DNA from 4 places in the Agrobacterium sp. DKPNP3 genome. Region 2 is predicted to be linked to each of the others. Evidence: riboswitches for the same ligand, from Rfam matches in the RefSeq annotation. Region 2 holds a riboswitch; each other region holds the start of a gene.
What was found. Region 2 has a riboswitch for thiamine pyrophosphate ahead of thiB (thiamine ABC transporter substrate binding subunit). Riboswitches for the same ligand answer to the same signal wherever they lie in the genome.
Positions count from the first base shown of each region.

Region 1 (3,365 bases), on a different contig from region 2:
AAAGACCATCCACACCCGTTTCAATCAGCAGGCCTTCTTCGAACAGTCGATCGAGGAACGATGTTTGCATGTCCATGGTCTTATCCCAAAAGGCTCGTGTCCTGCTTGTGAACCAGCAGGAGGTTGGCGGAATTGCCGAGAATCCGGTCATTGGAAATCATCAGGCGTGCGGAATGCGCGTCGCGCAGGTGTCGGCCAAGGCTATAGGGCGTGCCGTTCTTGTAGCCCATGATGCCGCAGACCAGCATGGCGTGATCGATGATTTCAAGAATGGTTTCCGAAGAGCAGATTTTCACGTTGTTCATGGCGACGGCAAAAGCCATGGACATCAGCTTTTCCGGGTCGCTCTTGGTGTCCTCATAGGCCTTGACGCCAGCGATGACGTTGGACTTCACCACCTGCAGCTTGCTGGAAACCTCCGCAAGGCGAATAGCGCCGGGAGGGGCGGTGCCGGGCGACTTGCGGGCTGCGGCCCTGACGAAGGACTGGGCGCGCAGCACCGCGTCGGAGGCAATACCGTACCAGACGGCGCTCCACAGCAGATGCGAACTTGCAAGCATGGATTGTGCAGCGATTTCCGCGAAGGGCTTCGGGAAAATCTGCGCTGCCGGCGCTTGCCCGCGAAACAGGAAGCCGTCCGAACAGGTGCCGCGCATGCCGAGCGTATCCCAGGTGTGGGTCTTTTCGAGCGTGTACTGGTTTTTCAGGAAGACGGTCATCACCTGATCGGCGGGCGCTGCATCCTTGTGGGCGCGCGAGGTGATGAGGATCGCGTCGGCATTGCTGCCATAGGAGATAACGGTCGCATCCTTTTCCAGCTGGCAGCTGTCGCCTTCGACTTCAATCGCGCAGATCGAATTGCGCAGGTTGCCGCCGATGCCGCCTTCAGTGGTGGCCGAGGCGAGCAGCAGTTGCTCACCGGCCACCCGGCGCATGAAGCCGGTGTGCCAGGCGCTGTCCACCCCGTGTTCCACAAGACTGGAAAGTTTGATGTGGTGCATGGCGAAGATCATCGCCGTCGCTGAACAGGCCTGGCCGAGCCGGGCGCAGATATTGGCGATCTCCTGAAGGCTCGCGCCTTCGCCGCCGAGAGGAGAGGGTATCTGGATGCCGAGCAAGCGCTCTGCACGCAATGCGTCGATGGCTTCCTGTGGAAACCGACCGGCAACATCGACGTCATCCGCATGCTTGGCGGCTACGATTGCGACACGGCCCGCGCGCGCGGACAGCGTGTTATCCTGCGGCGCGACGGTCACGTTCATCAGGCTGCCTCTTTACCATCCAGAATGAGCTTAACGGTGTCTTCAATGGCCTTGATGCTGGCAAATGACTTGCGGTTCAGCAGGTTATCCGGAAACTCGATGTCGAATGCCTCTTCTATTCCCAGCATCAATTGCACGGAAGCAAAGGAAGAAAGGCCAGCCGCGTAAAGATCGGCGTCATCTGCAATCGTATCGACGGGGCTTGGAAGCTGGCCGAATTTCGCCAGTATTTCACGTATAGTCGCGTTCATTCAGACGTATCTCCCATGAATCTCACATCAGGATGGTTTGTGCTTATCGTTACGACGCAAACGATAATATTCGCCTAAGCCAATAGGTTAATTGCAACTAACGGAAGAATGCGCCATTTGGGCATCTTTGCCAAGCGCGGATCGTGGTCTTGACAAAAGGCCGGGGGTGTTTTTTCCTGTCGCCATTCACCAGGGGTGTCCCGTCAAGGGGCTGAGATTCTGCTTTCATGCGCAGTGACCCGTTGAACCTGATCCAGTTCATACTGGCGTAGGGACGGTGCAAAGACCTGAAGGCGGGCGGGCGCATGGCGTTTCGTGTCGGCACCCAGGTATTTTCCATCATTCCGGCTCGAACTGGGTCTCCACTGTCAAACTTTGGAGCCTCAAGATGAATATCGCTGCCAAGACCATCCCTCTCTCCGTCACAACCGGGCCGCATGCCGCTTCCACGAAAATCCACAAGCCGGGCATTTTGCATCCGCAAATCCGCGTGCCGATGCGCGAAATCGCCGCGCACCCGACGGCCGGCGAACCGCCGGTCACTGTCTATGATTCCTCGGGTCCCTATACCGATCCCTCCCATCCTGTCCTGATCGAAAAGGGTCTGCCGCGTCTGCGTCACGAGTGGATCGTCGCCCGCGGCGATGTCGAGGCTTATGAGGGAAGGCACGTCAAGCCGGAGGACAACGGTTTTGCTACTGGCGAGCGCCTGACGCCTGAATTTGCCGTGCGTCATCGGCCGCTGAGAGCGACCGAGGGCAAGGCGGTGACGCAACTTGCCTATGCCAGGGCCGGCATTATCACGCCGGAAATGGAATTCATCGCCATTCGCGAAAATCTCGGGCGTGAGGCAGCGAAGGAGAAGCTCGCTCGTGACGGCGAGAGTTTCGGCGCGCATATTCCTGATTATGTCACGGCGGAATTCGTGCGTCAGGAAGTGGCGGCCGGCCGTGCCATTATCCCTGCCAACATCAATCACCCGGAACTTGAGCCGATGATCATCGGCCGCAATTTTCTCGTCAAGATCAACGCCAATATCGGCAATTCCGCCGTCACCTCCTCCATGGCGGAAGAGGTTGAGAAGATGGTGTGGGCAATCCGCTGGGGTGCGGATACCGTCATGGACCTGTCGACTGGCCGCAACATTCACAATATCCGCGAATGGATCATCCGCAATTCGCCGGTGCCGATCGGAACCGTGCCGCTTTATCAGGCGCTGGAGAAGGTCAACGGCATTGCCGAGGATCTCACCTGGGAGGTGTTCCGCGATACGCTGATCGAGCAGGCGGAGCAGGGCGTGGATTACTTCACCATCCATGCCGGCGTGCGGCTGCACTACATTCCGCTGACCGTTAACCGTGTCACCGGCATCGTTTCGCGCGGCGGCTCTATCATGGCCAAGTGGTGTCTGCATCACCACAAGGAAAGCTTCCTCTATGAGCATTTCGAGGAGATTTGCGACATCTGCCGGGCTTACGATGTCTCCTTCTCACTGGGCGATGGCCTGCGTCCCGGCTCGATCGCCGACGCCAATGACGCTGCGCAGTTCGCCGAGCTGGAAACGCTGGGCGAGTTGACGCAGGTCGCCTGGGCCAAGGATTGCCAGGTGATGATCGAAGGCCCCGGCCATGTACCGATGCACAAGATCAAGGAGAATATGGACAAACAGCTGAAGACCTGCGGTGAGGCGCCCTTCTATACGCTGGGACCGCTGACCACGGACATTGCGCCGGGTTACGATCACATCACATCCGGCATCGGCGCGGCGATGATCGGCTGGTTCGGTACCGCGATGCTCTGCTATGTTACGCCGAAGGAACATCTTGGCCTGCCCGATCGTAACGACGTGAAG
Region 1 covers NZ_JBQYSN010000005.1:83,924-87,288, forward strand. The annotation lists gene ACUTJJ_RS02805 (amino acid--[acyl-carrier-protein] ligase) at 1-76, opposite strand, end outside; gene ACUTJJ_RS02810 (acyl-CoA dehydrogenase family protein) at 81-1,262, opposite strand; gene ACUTJJ_RS02815 (acyl carrier protein) at 1,262-1,513, opposite strand; TPP riboswitch at 1,695-1,806, shown strand; gene thiC (phosphomethylpyrimidine synthase ThiC) at 1,902-3,365, shown strand, end outside.
Region 1: linked by a shared signal. The riboswitch ahead of thiC (phosphomethylpyrimidine synthase ThiC) and the one ahead of thiB (thiamine ABC transporter substrate binding subunit) in region 2 are both predicted to bind thiamine pyrophosphate.

Region 2 (3,365 bases):
CAATTTGCAAGACAGACAGCGCGATCGCCCGCTGCGGATCGAAATCGAACCGCAGGGCCTGATAGATCGCCACCTCAAGTGTGGTGGCGGCCGGTCCGCCGCCCAGCAGCAGCACGAGCGTGAAGCTGGTCGCGCACAACATGAAAACGAGGCCGGCGATGCCGGGCATGACCCGAGCGACCGCTGGCCATTCGATAAAACGGAAAGTCGAAACCGGCCCCATGCCGAGACTTGCCGCCATGCGCCAATATTCGCCCGGAATCCGCTCCAGCGTCGCCAGCATCAGCCGGATCGAAAGCGGAAGATTAAAGAACACATGGGCGATGAGGATGCCGGAAAGACCGTAAATGCTGAACGGCTCGTCAAGGCCGGCGGACGTCAGGACGGTGTTCAACAACCCCTGCCTGCCCCAGATGGTGATAATGCCGAAGGCGCCGACGATGACAGGCAGCCCCATCGGCACCGCCATCAGCCTGATCACCCAGATCCGCCCGGGAAAGGCCCGGCGTCGGCCAAGCGCCAGCGCTACCGGCAGCCCCAAGACAATGGAAAAAACCGTAGAGAGCGTTGCCTGATATAGTGTGAAACGCAGGATACGCAGCGTATAGGGATCCATCACCCCGGCGGCCGATCCTCCCGCATCGAAGGTAAAAAGGGCTGCGACAGCGAGCGCCATGAACAGGAAAACGGCGGCAAAAGCCGCCGTTCCGAGGATGATCGACCGTCGATAATCCCGACGCAACATCATGCGGAAGCGTGCCTCTTGCTCAGTTCATGCTCATGGCGGCAAGCCATTCGTCGATCCACACTTTGCGGTTCTTCGCCACCTCTTCCGGATCCATCAGAAATGTCTTCTGCGGCACCACAAGCTTTGAAAACGCCTCCGGCAGCGGCTTGGAGGTGGCCGCGGCCGGCATCATCCAGTTGTTTTCGGGAATGGCATCCTGAAAGCCCGGCGTGAGCGTGAACGCAAGGAACTGCTTTGCCAGCTCCTTGTGCGGCGCATTTTTGAGAAGGCCGGAAACCTCTATCTGGATGTAGTGACCTTCAGAGAACGGCGCGGCTTGGTACCGATCAGTTTTTTCAGCAACCATGTGATAGGCAGGAGAGGTCGTGTAGGACAGCACCATCGGCACCTCACCCTTGGTGAATAGGCCATAGGATTCTGACCAGCCCGGCGTGACGGTCAAAATGCGCTTTTTAAGCTTCGCCCAGGCTTCAGGGGCCTTGTCGCCATAGACGGACTTTACCCACAGCAGCAGCCCAAGCCCCGGCGTGGAGGTGCGGGGGTCCTGAATGACGATTTTTTGCGAAGGATCCCCTTCCACCAGCTCTTTCAGGCTTGCCGGCGGTATCTTGACGGTCTGCGTGTCGTAGATGACGGCGAAGTGACCATAGTCATAAGGCACAAAGACATCGTCCTTGTAACCGCCCGGCACCTTGGCAGCCGAGGCGTCAATTCCGCTGACATCAAAAAGCCCGGTCTGTTTGGCTTCCGCGATGAGATTTGTGTCGAGACCAACCACGACATCGGCTTTGGACCCAGTGCCTTCGAGCTTTAACCGGTTGAGCAGCGCGACACCATCCGCCACACCGACGAAATTGACCGTGCAGTTGCAGACCGTCTCAAAAGCTTCCTTCACTTTAGGGCCTGGACCCCACTCCGAAACAAAGCTTTCATAGGTATAAACAGTGAGCTCTTGTTTGTCCTGCGCCTCAGCAAAACCGAGCAGAAGCAGCAAAGCGACGATGACAGAATTCGGAAAAAAACGACGGCGCACGGGCATCTCCTCAAACAAAAAGGGAAATAGCCGCCTGTCCAAAAGCCGTCTAATCCCTCCGCCGGTATGAACCGGATCAGGTTCTTCGGGTTGGCAAGCCTCTCAGCCTTCTGCACAAAAGCGCACAAGACACCCCGTTAGATCAAGATGATGGTGTAGTCCCCTCGCCTTATCTTGGCAAGATGGCTCGTCTCAGCCCTGCTGCGTCATATGCACGAGTTCCCAGACATGCCCGTCGGGATCCTGGAAGCTGCCGGCATACATGAAGCCGTGGTCCTGAACCGGCTTCCAGCCGTTGCCACCAGACGCGAGGGCCGTTGCGATCATCCGGTCGATTTCCTCGCGGCTGCCGGCGGAAAGACAGGTTAACACCTCGGTGCTGCTTTTGGCGTCGGCAATCTCACCGTTGATGAAATCGCGAAAACGCTCTTCCTGAAGAAGCATCACGAAGATGTTCTCTTCTACGATCATGCAGAGCGTGCGGTCGTCGGAATATTCCGGATTGAAGCTGAAACCGAGTGCCGTGAAGAAGTTTCTCGATACTTCGATGCTCTTGACCGGCAGGTTGACGAAAATCATGCGCATTTCAGACCTCCTCCATGAAGAGCGGGCATAGAACGTCAATTCCGCCTGTGTGTCAAAGCGCGGATGGACCAGTTACGCTGCATCAGCCCTCCAGCTCCTCGCGCAGCATCTCAAGCTCCAGCCATTCCTCTTCCATGGCCTCCAGCTTGTCACGCAGCTTTTCCATTTCCTGCGCCAGTTTGTTGAAGGTCGTCTGGTCCTTGGCAAAGAGTTCCGGGTCAGCCATACGCTGTTCCCGTTTTGCGATCTCTTCCTGGGTCTTCTCAATCTCCTTCGGCAGATTTTCGAGCGCGAATTTCTGCTTGAAGGAGAGTTTACCCTTCGTCTTTGCAGGCTCCTGCGATGCCGAGGCGGAAGATGACGCTTTCGCCTTTTCCTGCTTCTCCGCCTTGCGCTTTTCGTCCGCAGCACCCTTGCGCTGCGCCATCATGTCAGAATAGCCGCCGGCATATTCGATCCAGCGCCCGTCAGGCTGGTCGGGATTAACAGGCGCGATCGTGGAGGTCACGGTGCGGTCGAGAAAATCGCGGTCGTGGCTGACGAGGATGACCGTGCCGGAGAAGCCGGCAACGATTTCCTGCAGGAGGTCGAGCGTTTCGATATCGAGATCGTTGGTGGGCTCGTCGAGGATCAGAAGGTTGGTCGGCCGCGCCAGAATACGCGCGAGAATGAGGCGCGCGCGTTCGCCACCGGACAGGTTGCGAATGGGCGTGCGGGCCTGTTCCGGCTGGAACAGGAAATCTTTCATGTACCCCGTCACATGCTTCAACTCGCCGTTAACGAGCAGGTTTTCCCCGCGGCCATCGGTCAGATAATGCGCGAGCGTATCGTTCGGGTTGAGATCCTCGCGCTTCTGGTCGAGCGTCGCGATCTCCAGATTGGTGCCGAGCTTCACCGTGCCGCTATCCGGCTCGAGCTGGCCCGTGAGCATCTTCAGGAGCGTCGTCTTGCCGGCACCGTTGGGGCCCACGAAACCGATGCAGTCACCGCGATGGACAC
Region 2 covers NZ_JBQYSN010000023.1:3,474-6,838, forward strand. The annotation lists gene thiP (thiamine/thiamine pyrophosphate ABC transporter permease ThiP) at 1-748, opposite strand, end outside; gene thiB (thiamine ABC transporter substrate binding subunit) at 768-1,781, opposite strand; TPP riboswitch at 1,818-1,928, opposite strand; gene ACUTJJ_RS09045 (VOC family protein) at 1,974-2,366, opposite strand; gene ACUTJJ_RS09050 (ABC-F family ATP-binding cassette domain-containing protein) at 2,449-3,365, opposite strand, start outside.

Region 3 (3,365 bases), on a different contig from region 2:
CGAAAAACAGGCCAGGGGAGGCGCAGGCTTGCATGCGTGGGCCGATCTCCGTTTCGAATGGTGCGATCCAATTATCGTAGTGCTGATTACCAGGAAGCGGCAGATACGTTGTGTAAAGCACGGCAATACGGAAGCCTTGTTTTTTGAGGTTGTCGCACAGCTTGGTGTCTATGGGTTCCTGGCAGCGTCCATTCCAAATCTTTTTCTTGGTACATGCGGCTTTTGCAGCATCGGCCACGCCATCCGACACGAAGAAAAGGATTTTTTCAGGTGTAGCGGAACTCGCGCCATTTCCCGACGTTCCCATCTTCGGTATTATCCTCGTCAGTGCACGGTCGAAATTCGTATGCTGGTCGCTTTTATAATTGTGGCCTGGAACTGACATCAACTCAATTCCTCTGATCTTTTTTTTGGCCGCCTGCAAATCCGAGGTACGCGAGACAATCTCCGGAAGGTCCTTGTTAAAAAAGGCATCCTCTGCTGTCTTTCCGAAAGTGTAGACAGCAATGCGATACTGATCAGGTTTTTTGCGCGTGTCCTGAGCTGTGTCCATCAAACTCGCAGTCGCCTTTGCAACCACGTCGATGCGCGTCGTCGCGTTGATGTATCCCTTCGCCTGCGGATCCTTGTTTTTGAGCCGGAAATAGCTGCTGTTGGGATCGGAAGATCCGTCCGCCAACGTGACATGGCAGGCGAACTGACAACCGAGGGCGGCTTTCATCGTTGCCACATCGGCGGGCGTTGCGCCGACGCCCATGGAAGGCGAGTTGTCGAGCAGCAGATAGAAGTCGGTATAGGTTTCCGTCTCATATTTGGCAGTTGCGTTGCCGGAGACAGTCAGGAAATCCTTTCCCAGGACTCTGGAGAGCGTTGTATTAAGCGAAGCCTTAAAACTCAATGACGATTCGATCACGGTGTTATTCTTCTTCACCTGTATATCGAGCTCCAATAGGCGATATTCCGGGTTCCCCCGCTGATTGCTGTGAAAAAAAGCTTCAGCCTCTTCCTTTCCAACCGAAACGACGCCGTTGCTGGCCATTCGCCGTGCAGCCTCGGCACTGGCTGAACTTTCCGCAACCACGGCCAGAGCCGCAGAATCCGCTGCCATCTGAAGATCGGATTTCACGCTCATGGCTCGAACGACATCCAGCGCAACGCCGGCGGATCCGATGATCGGTATGATCAGCAGAGCACTCAGAATCGCAAAGTTTCCAGACTTGTCCCGCCAGATGTTTTTCAAGATCAGCTCCGAATTATCAGAATTCGGATGAGGTTTATTTCAGTGTCGTTGCGATATAGTTTATCTATATAACTAATTACCAATAAATCCGATATTACTAATAACTATATTTAAGTAATATATAGAAGACCCATGATCTGTCGGCGGAGCCGTTGACATTTTTAGATCATGTCTTACAAAACAAGCTCTTCCGAGGGGAGCACCTGACGGTGCTGAGATGGCGACGAGCCGGACCCTTGAACCTGATCCGGGTCATGCCGGCGTAGGAACGGAACTGTCGCGCCTTCAAGGGGCTGCCCATTCTCTTCTCCGCTATGCTTGATCTATGTGATCGTCACATCTGGAGACGACGATGACGCTGAACACTTCCTCCCTTCGCACGTGGTGCGTTTGCGTCTGAGGACCGGCTCATGCGTGCCACCCATGCGCTGAATGGTGTCGGTCTTCTGCTGCTTCTCTGGCAGGCGGGAACATGGCTGCTTGCGCCGCCGCGTTATATTCTGCCACCGCCCGCCGATGTCGCCGCCGCCTTTTGGCGACAGCCCGGTTTCCTGTTCGGCCAGGCCATGGTGACATCAGGCGAAATGGCGCTCGGTCTCGCGGCAGGCGTTGCCGCTGGTATTCTCGTTGCCTTCACGATTGCGGCCACCCCGCGCTTTGGGCGGCTTGTCTGGCCCATGGTTCTGGTCTTACAGGCCTTTCCGGTCTTCGTGCTCGCTCCCATCCTTGTCCTTTGGTTCGGCTTCGGCATGGCCTCGAAAGTCGTGATGACCGCGGTTATCATCTTCTTCCCCGTCGCTTCGGCTTTCACCGATGGCCTCAACCGCACGGACCGCGCCATCCTCGACGCCGCCTCGCTGACACAGGCGAGCCATTGGCAGATCCTCACACGGCTGCGCGTGCCACTGGCAGTGCCCTCGCTGATTTCGGGCTTGAGGGTCGCCGCACCACTCGCCCCGCTCGGCGCCGTCATCGGCGAATGGGTGGGCGCATCGGCGGGACTTGGTTTCGTCATGATCCAGTCCAATGCCCGTATGCAGACAGATACCATGTTCGCCGCCATGCTCATTCTGGCCGTCATGGCCGTGCTGCTCAGGCTGATCGTCGACCGGGCGACAGCCAATCTGGCCCCCTGGGCCAAGGAAACAGAACACACCATTCCATTCAGATATTTCCGGAGACTGTCGGCACCATGAAACGAACGCTTCTTTCCATCGCCATCGCCGCGGCAAGCGTGCTTGCGCCCATGCAATCTGAGGCCGCCGAGAAGCTGACTGTGTTGCTTGAATGGTTCGTTAACCCTGATCATGCCCCGATGGTGATAGCCAGGGAGCGCGGCCTGTTCACCGAGGCCGGGCTGGAAGTGGAACTGGTGCCGCCAGCCGATCCCTCCGCAGTGCCGCGCCTCGTCTCGGCGAAACAGGCCGATATCGGCGTACATTACCAGCCGAACCTTTATCTCGACCACGAAGCCGGCCTGCCGCTCGTCCGTTTCGGCACGCTGGTGGAAACACCGCTCAACACCGTTACGGTTCTCGCCGATGGGCCGATCAAGAGCCTGAAGGACCTGAAAGGCAAAAAGGTCGGTTTTTCCGTTTCCGGGTTCGAGGATGCGATGCTGAAGCGCATGCTGGAGAAAGACGGGCTGACGAAGGACGATGTCGAACTCGTCAATGTCAATTTCTCACTCTCGCCATCGCTGATCGCCGGCAAGGTGGACGCCACGCTTGGCGGTTTCCGCAATTTCGAACTGACTCAGATGAAGCTAGAGGGCCATGAAGGACGATCTTTCTTTCCCGAAGAAAACGGGGTGCCTGCCTATGACGAGCTGATCTTCGTCACTCATCGCGACCTCACCAAAGACAGCCGCCTGCCGCGTTTTCTTTCTGCTGTCGAACAGGCCGCGATCTACATTACCAACCATCCGCAGGAGGCCTGGCAACTCTTCATCAAGGCCTATCCGAACCTTGATGACGCGCTGAACAAGCAGGCCTTTTTCGACACGCTGCCGCGTTTTGCGAAGCGCCCGGCAGCACTCGACCGCACCCGATACACCCGTTTCGGCGCCTTCATGCAGCAGATGCAGCTGATCAAGCAGGCCCCCGCAGCGGAGGATATTGCCGTG
Region 3 covers NZ_JBQYSN010000036.1:22,481-25,845, forward strand. The annotation lists gene ACUTJJ_RS12135 (TadE/TadG family type IV pilus assembly protein) at 1-1,240, opposite strand, end outside; TPP riboswitch at 1,424-1,526, shown strand; gene ACUTJJ_RS12140 (ABC transporter permease) at 1,651-2,436, shown strand; gene ACUTJJ_RS12145 (ABC transporter substrate-binding protein) at 2,433-3,365, shown strand, end outside.
Region 3: linked by a shared signal. The riboswitch ahead of ACUTJJ_RS12140 (ABC transporter permease) and the one ahead of thiB (thiamine ABC transporter substrate binding subunit) in region 2 are both predicted to bind thiamine pyrophosphate.

Region 4 (3,365 bases), on a different contig from region 2:
TCGGCAATCGCCGCGCCAAGGCCACGTCCGGCGCCGGTTACGATGACCGTCTGCTTACTGATATCAAGTGTCATGCCTTTCATCCTTCCTGATTGCGCTATAGCGCATGAAAATGTTGCCTCGGCCTATGGCCGGAACCGATGTGGAGCGTACCCACCTTGGCGACATAGGCTTTGGCAGCCGCCATCGCTTGGCTGAGTTGCCCCCCCGTTGGCGAGTTCGACGGCGAGCGCGCTGGAGAGGGTGCAGCCAGTGACGCGCGTATTAACTGCCTGAACTCTCGCTGCCTCGAACCAGACCGTGCTGGATGGGTCAGAGCCGGCGATCGAAAGAATGTCGCATATCACCCTTTGACCTTTCTGATTCGTTCCGCGATAAGCGCAGCCTCTGCGCGTGGATCCGGCCTGCCACATATGGCCGAAACGACTGCAAGCCCTTGGGCGCCCGCTCTAAACACCTCATCAACATGCCCGGCTTTCAGGCCTCCGATCGCCACCGACGGGACCGGGCATATTGAAATTAACCTGGCCAATCCGTCTAAGCCGATTGGCTGCTTGTGATCAGGCTTGGTCGGCGTTCCGAAGACAGGACCGATGCCGGCGTAGTCGACGAGATCGACGTCCACTGCGGCAGACAGCGTTTCCGTCTCGACGGAGAGGCCAAGGATCATGGAAGGGCCGATCAGTCTGCGGGCTCTGCGCGCATCCATGTCCTCCTGACCGATGTGCAGACCGTCGGCGCGGATAGTGATCGCCGCCTCGACGTCATCGTTAACTATGAGTAATGCGCCGGTGCCCGCCAGCGCTGCCTTCAGCGCGTGGCCGGTTTCGATTATCGCCGCCGTGTCGGCGTGCTTGTCGCGCAATTGCACGATCGTTGCGCCACCGGCTACCGCGGCGCGGGCCGTCTCTACCATGCCGACTTCGGCGCAGAGATCAGGATCGAGAACGAGATAGAGCGAGAGGTCGAAGCTTTTCATGCCGCACGAATCCTTGCCTGTCTGTCGAGCGTCGGGCCATCAAGGGCGGAAAGCGCGTCAAGGAAACGCCACGCAAAGGAGCCCGGGCCATCCGCTTGGCGCGCCGCGTTTTCGCCTGCCACTGCGAAGATGGTGAGCGCCGCGACAGAGGACACAAGCGGATCGGTCGGGAAAACCGCCGCTAAAGCACCAACGAGGCAGGTGAGTGAGCATCCCAGCGCCGTGACTGCAGGCATGAAACGCGACCCACCTTCGACAACGAAGGCCCGCTCGCCATCGGTAACGAAATCGATCTCGCCAGTGGCAGCGACGACCGCCCCGTGTGCTTTCGCGAGGATGCGGGCAGAGGACTGCGCTTGCTCTACCGGATCGCGGCTATCGACGCCTTGCCCGCGACTGGTGCCACCGGCCAAGGCAATGATCTCGGAAGCGTTGCCGCGAATGATAGTCGGGCGATGGGCCAGTAGCGCATCGACCGCCTGGCGTCGGAAACTCGTCGCATAGTGCGCCACAGGATCGAGCACCCAGGGCTTTCCAGCACGGTTGGCGGCATCTGCGGCGCTGCGCATGCCTTTCATCCAGCCTGCTGACAGCGTGCCGATGTTGATAGTCAATGCGCGGGCGATGCCTGCGAACTCGCTCGCTTCTTCCTCGGCATGGACCATGGCGGGAGAAGCCCCGGCGGCGAGCAGCACATTGGCGGCGATGTTCATTGCCACGAAATTGGTGATGTTCTGGACGAGCGGCGGATCGGCGCGTAGCGCCGTCAGTAGGCTTCCGGGCGAGGTCTGCTGCATGTTGCTCCTTTCGAACGGAGCAAGACGCGGGAGCGGAACGCAAAAGCCTGCGAAGATCCCGAGCGACTCCCTCCGCCAGCATTATCTGGTTCAGGTTCCAAGGGTACTTCTCAGCCCGCCTTTCGACGAACGCCCCTGTCTCTCAATGTGTTCGTTGTTGCAGAGAACCGAACGATTGTCACTTTAAAAAGCAGCCAGCCCGGCTGGGACTCAGCGAGTTATTGCAAGCTGGTTTATGTTGCTTCTTCATGATTGAAGTATGATTCCGACGACTCGGATTTCCCAGCGAGGAAGCTATAAATAGGATCGGGTTAGATCTCCTCAGGAAAAATCCTGCGCTATTTCTTTGCAAGGTTAGCGAGCATATCCTTGTGTGCAAGGCTGTGCATTTAAGTGCGTTGACTTCATGTGTCGTGGAAAACCGAGGCTAGCGTCCACGCTCTGCGCCCCCGTTGACCTGAATGATCTGCCCAGTGATATGTGCAGCCTCAGCAGAGGCAAGCCACCCAATCGTATGAGCGATATCTGCGGGGATGCCGGCCCGGCCGTTCATCGTTTCGGCAATCTTGGCCTGATGCAGCGCATCAGACAGAGCTGTACCAAAGAAGCCCGTCTCGGACACATAGCCGGGCGCAATTGCGTTGACCGTGATGCCTTTGCCGCCCAGCGACTTGGCAAGATCGAAACAGTAAGGATGCAGGGCTGCCTTGGCACCACCGTAGCAGCCATTTCCTGAGCCGCGATAGGCCGCGATCGAGCTCAGGAGAATGATGCGTCCTCCCGGAGACCGCAATTGTGGCAAAAGAGCTTCTGTGAGAAGGACAGCGGCAAGCGTGTTGTTGCGGAAATTGTCGTTCCAGCGGCGGGCCACACCCGCCAATCCGTCAGCATAGGTTTCAGCCGGAAATTGACGCAGCACGTGACCGCCCGCAGCGTTGACCAGCACGTCAAGGGTCGTAAGCCGGTCCGATAGATCAGCTTTAATGGCCTCAACCTCCGGCGCGTTTCCAAGATCACCCGCAATCACCAAGACATTCGGTGCCTGCGGAAACTCGCGCGCAATTGCAGCTGCGGCATCCTCCAAAACGGACTTCCTTCGGCCAATGATGGCCACTTGCGCACCGCGTTCCGCAAAATATCGCGCCGTCGCCAAACCGATACCGCTGCCGCCGCCGCTGATAACAACTGTTTTGGTCATGATGTAAGCTCCGTGGATGAGGTCGATTTGGTGTTCAGCCAGACCGGCGGCGATGATCCCAGTTTCGGGGCGGGAAGATCCCAGCCCATTGTGACGCCATCAATTGCAGCAGGCGGTCGCAAACGCCGCGCCGGTCCCCAACCGGTGCGCTCGATTGCATCCGACAAGTCTTCCTGCTGTTCTGGCAAGAACGCCGTCGTATCGGCGGATTGGTGGCCAGCGGACACCAGCAATTGTGCGGTGCGTGCCAGCGATGCGCGGGCTTCGAGGACGCGCCCGGTGCGCAGTCTTTCGGTCAGGCCTCGAACTACCGCGGCGGCCATCAAGTAACCTGTCCCGTGGTCGATGGATTGTCCGGGCAACGGCGTCGGGCGATCACGACCCATCAAAC
Region 4 covers NZ_JBQYSN010000013.1:32,418-35,782, forward strand. The annotation lists gene ACUTJJ_RS06005 (3-oxoacyl-ACP reductase) at 1-74, opposite strand, end outside; partial or broken gene ACUTJJ_RS06010 (bifunctional hydroxymethylpyrimidine kinase/phosphomethylpyrimidine kinase) at 98-296, opposite strand; gene thiE (thiamine phosphate synthase) at 344-979, opposite strand; gene thiM (hydroxyethylthiazole kinase) at 976-1,776, opposite strand; TPP riboswitch at 1,827-1,923, opposite strand; gene ACUTJJ_RS06025 (SDR family NAD(P)-dependent oxidoreductase) at 2,204-2,974, opposite strand; gene ACUTJJ_RS06030 (CoA transferase) at 2,971-3,365, opposite strand, start outside.
Region 4: linked by a shared signal. The riboswitch ahead of thiM (hydroxyethylthiazole kinase) and the one ahead of thiB (thiamine ABC transporter substrate binding subunit) in region 2 are both predicted to bind thiamine pyrophosphate.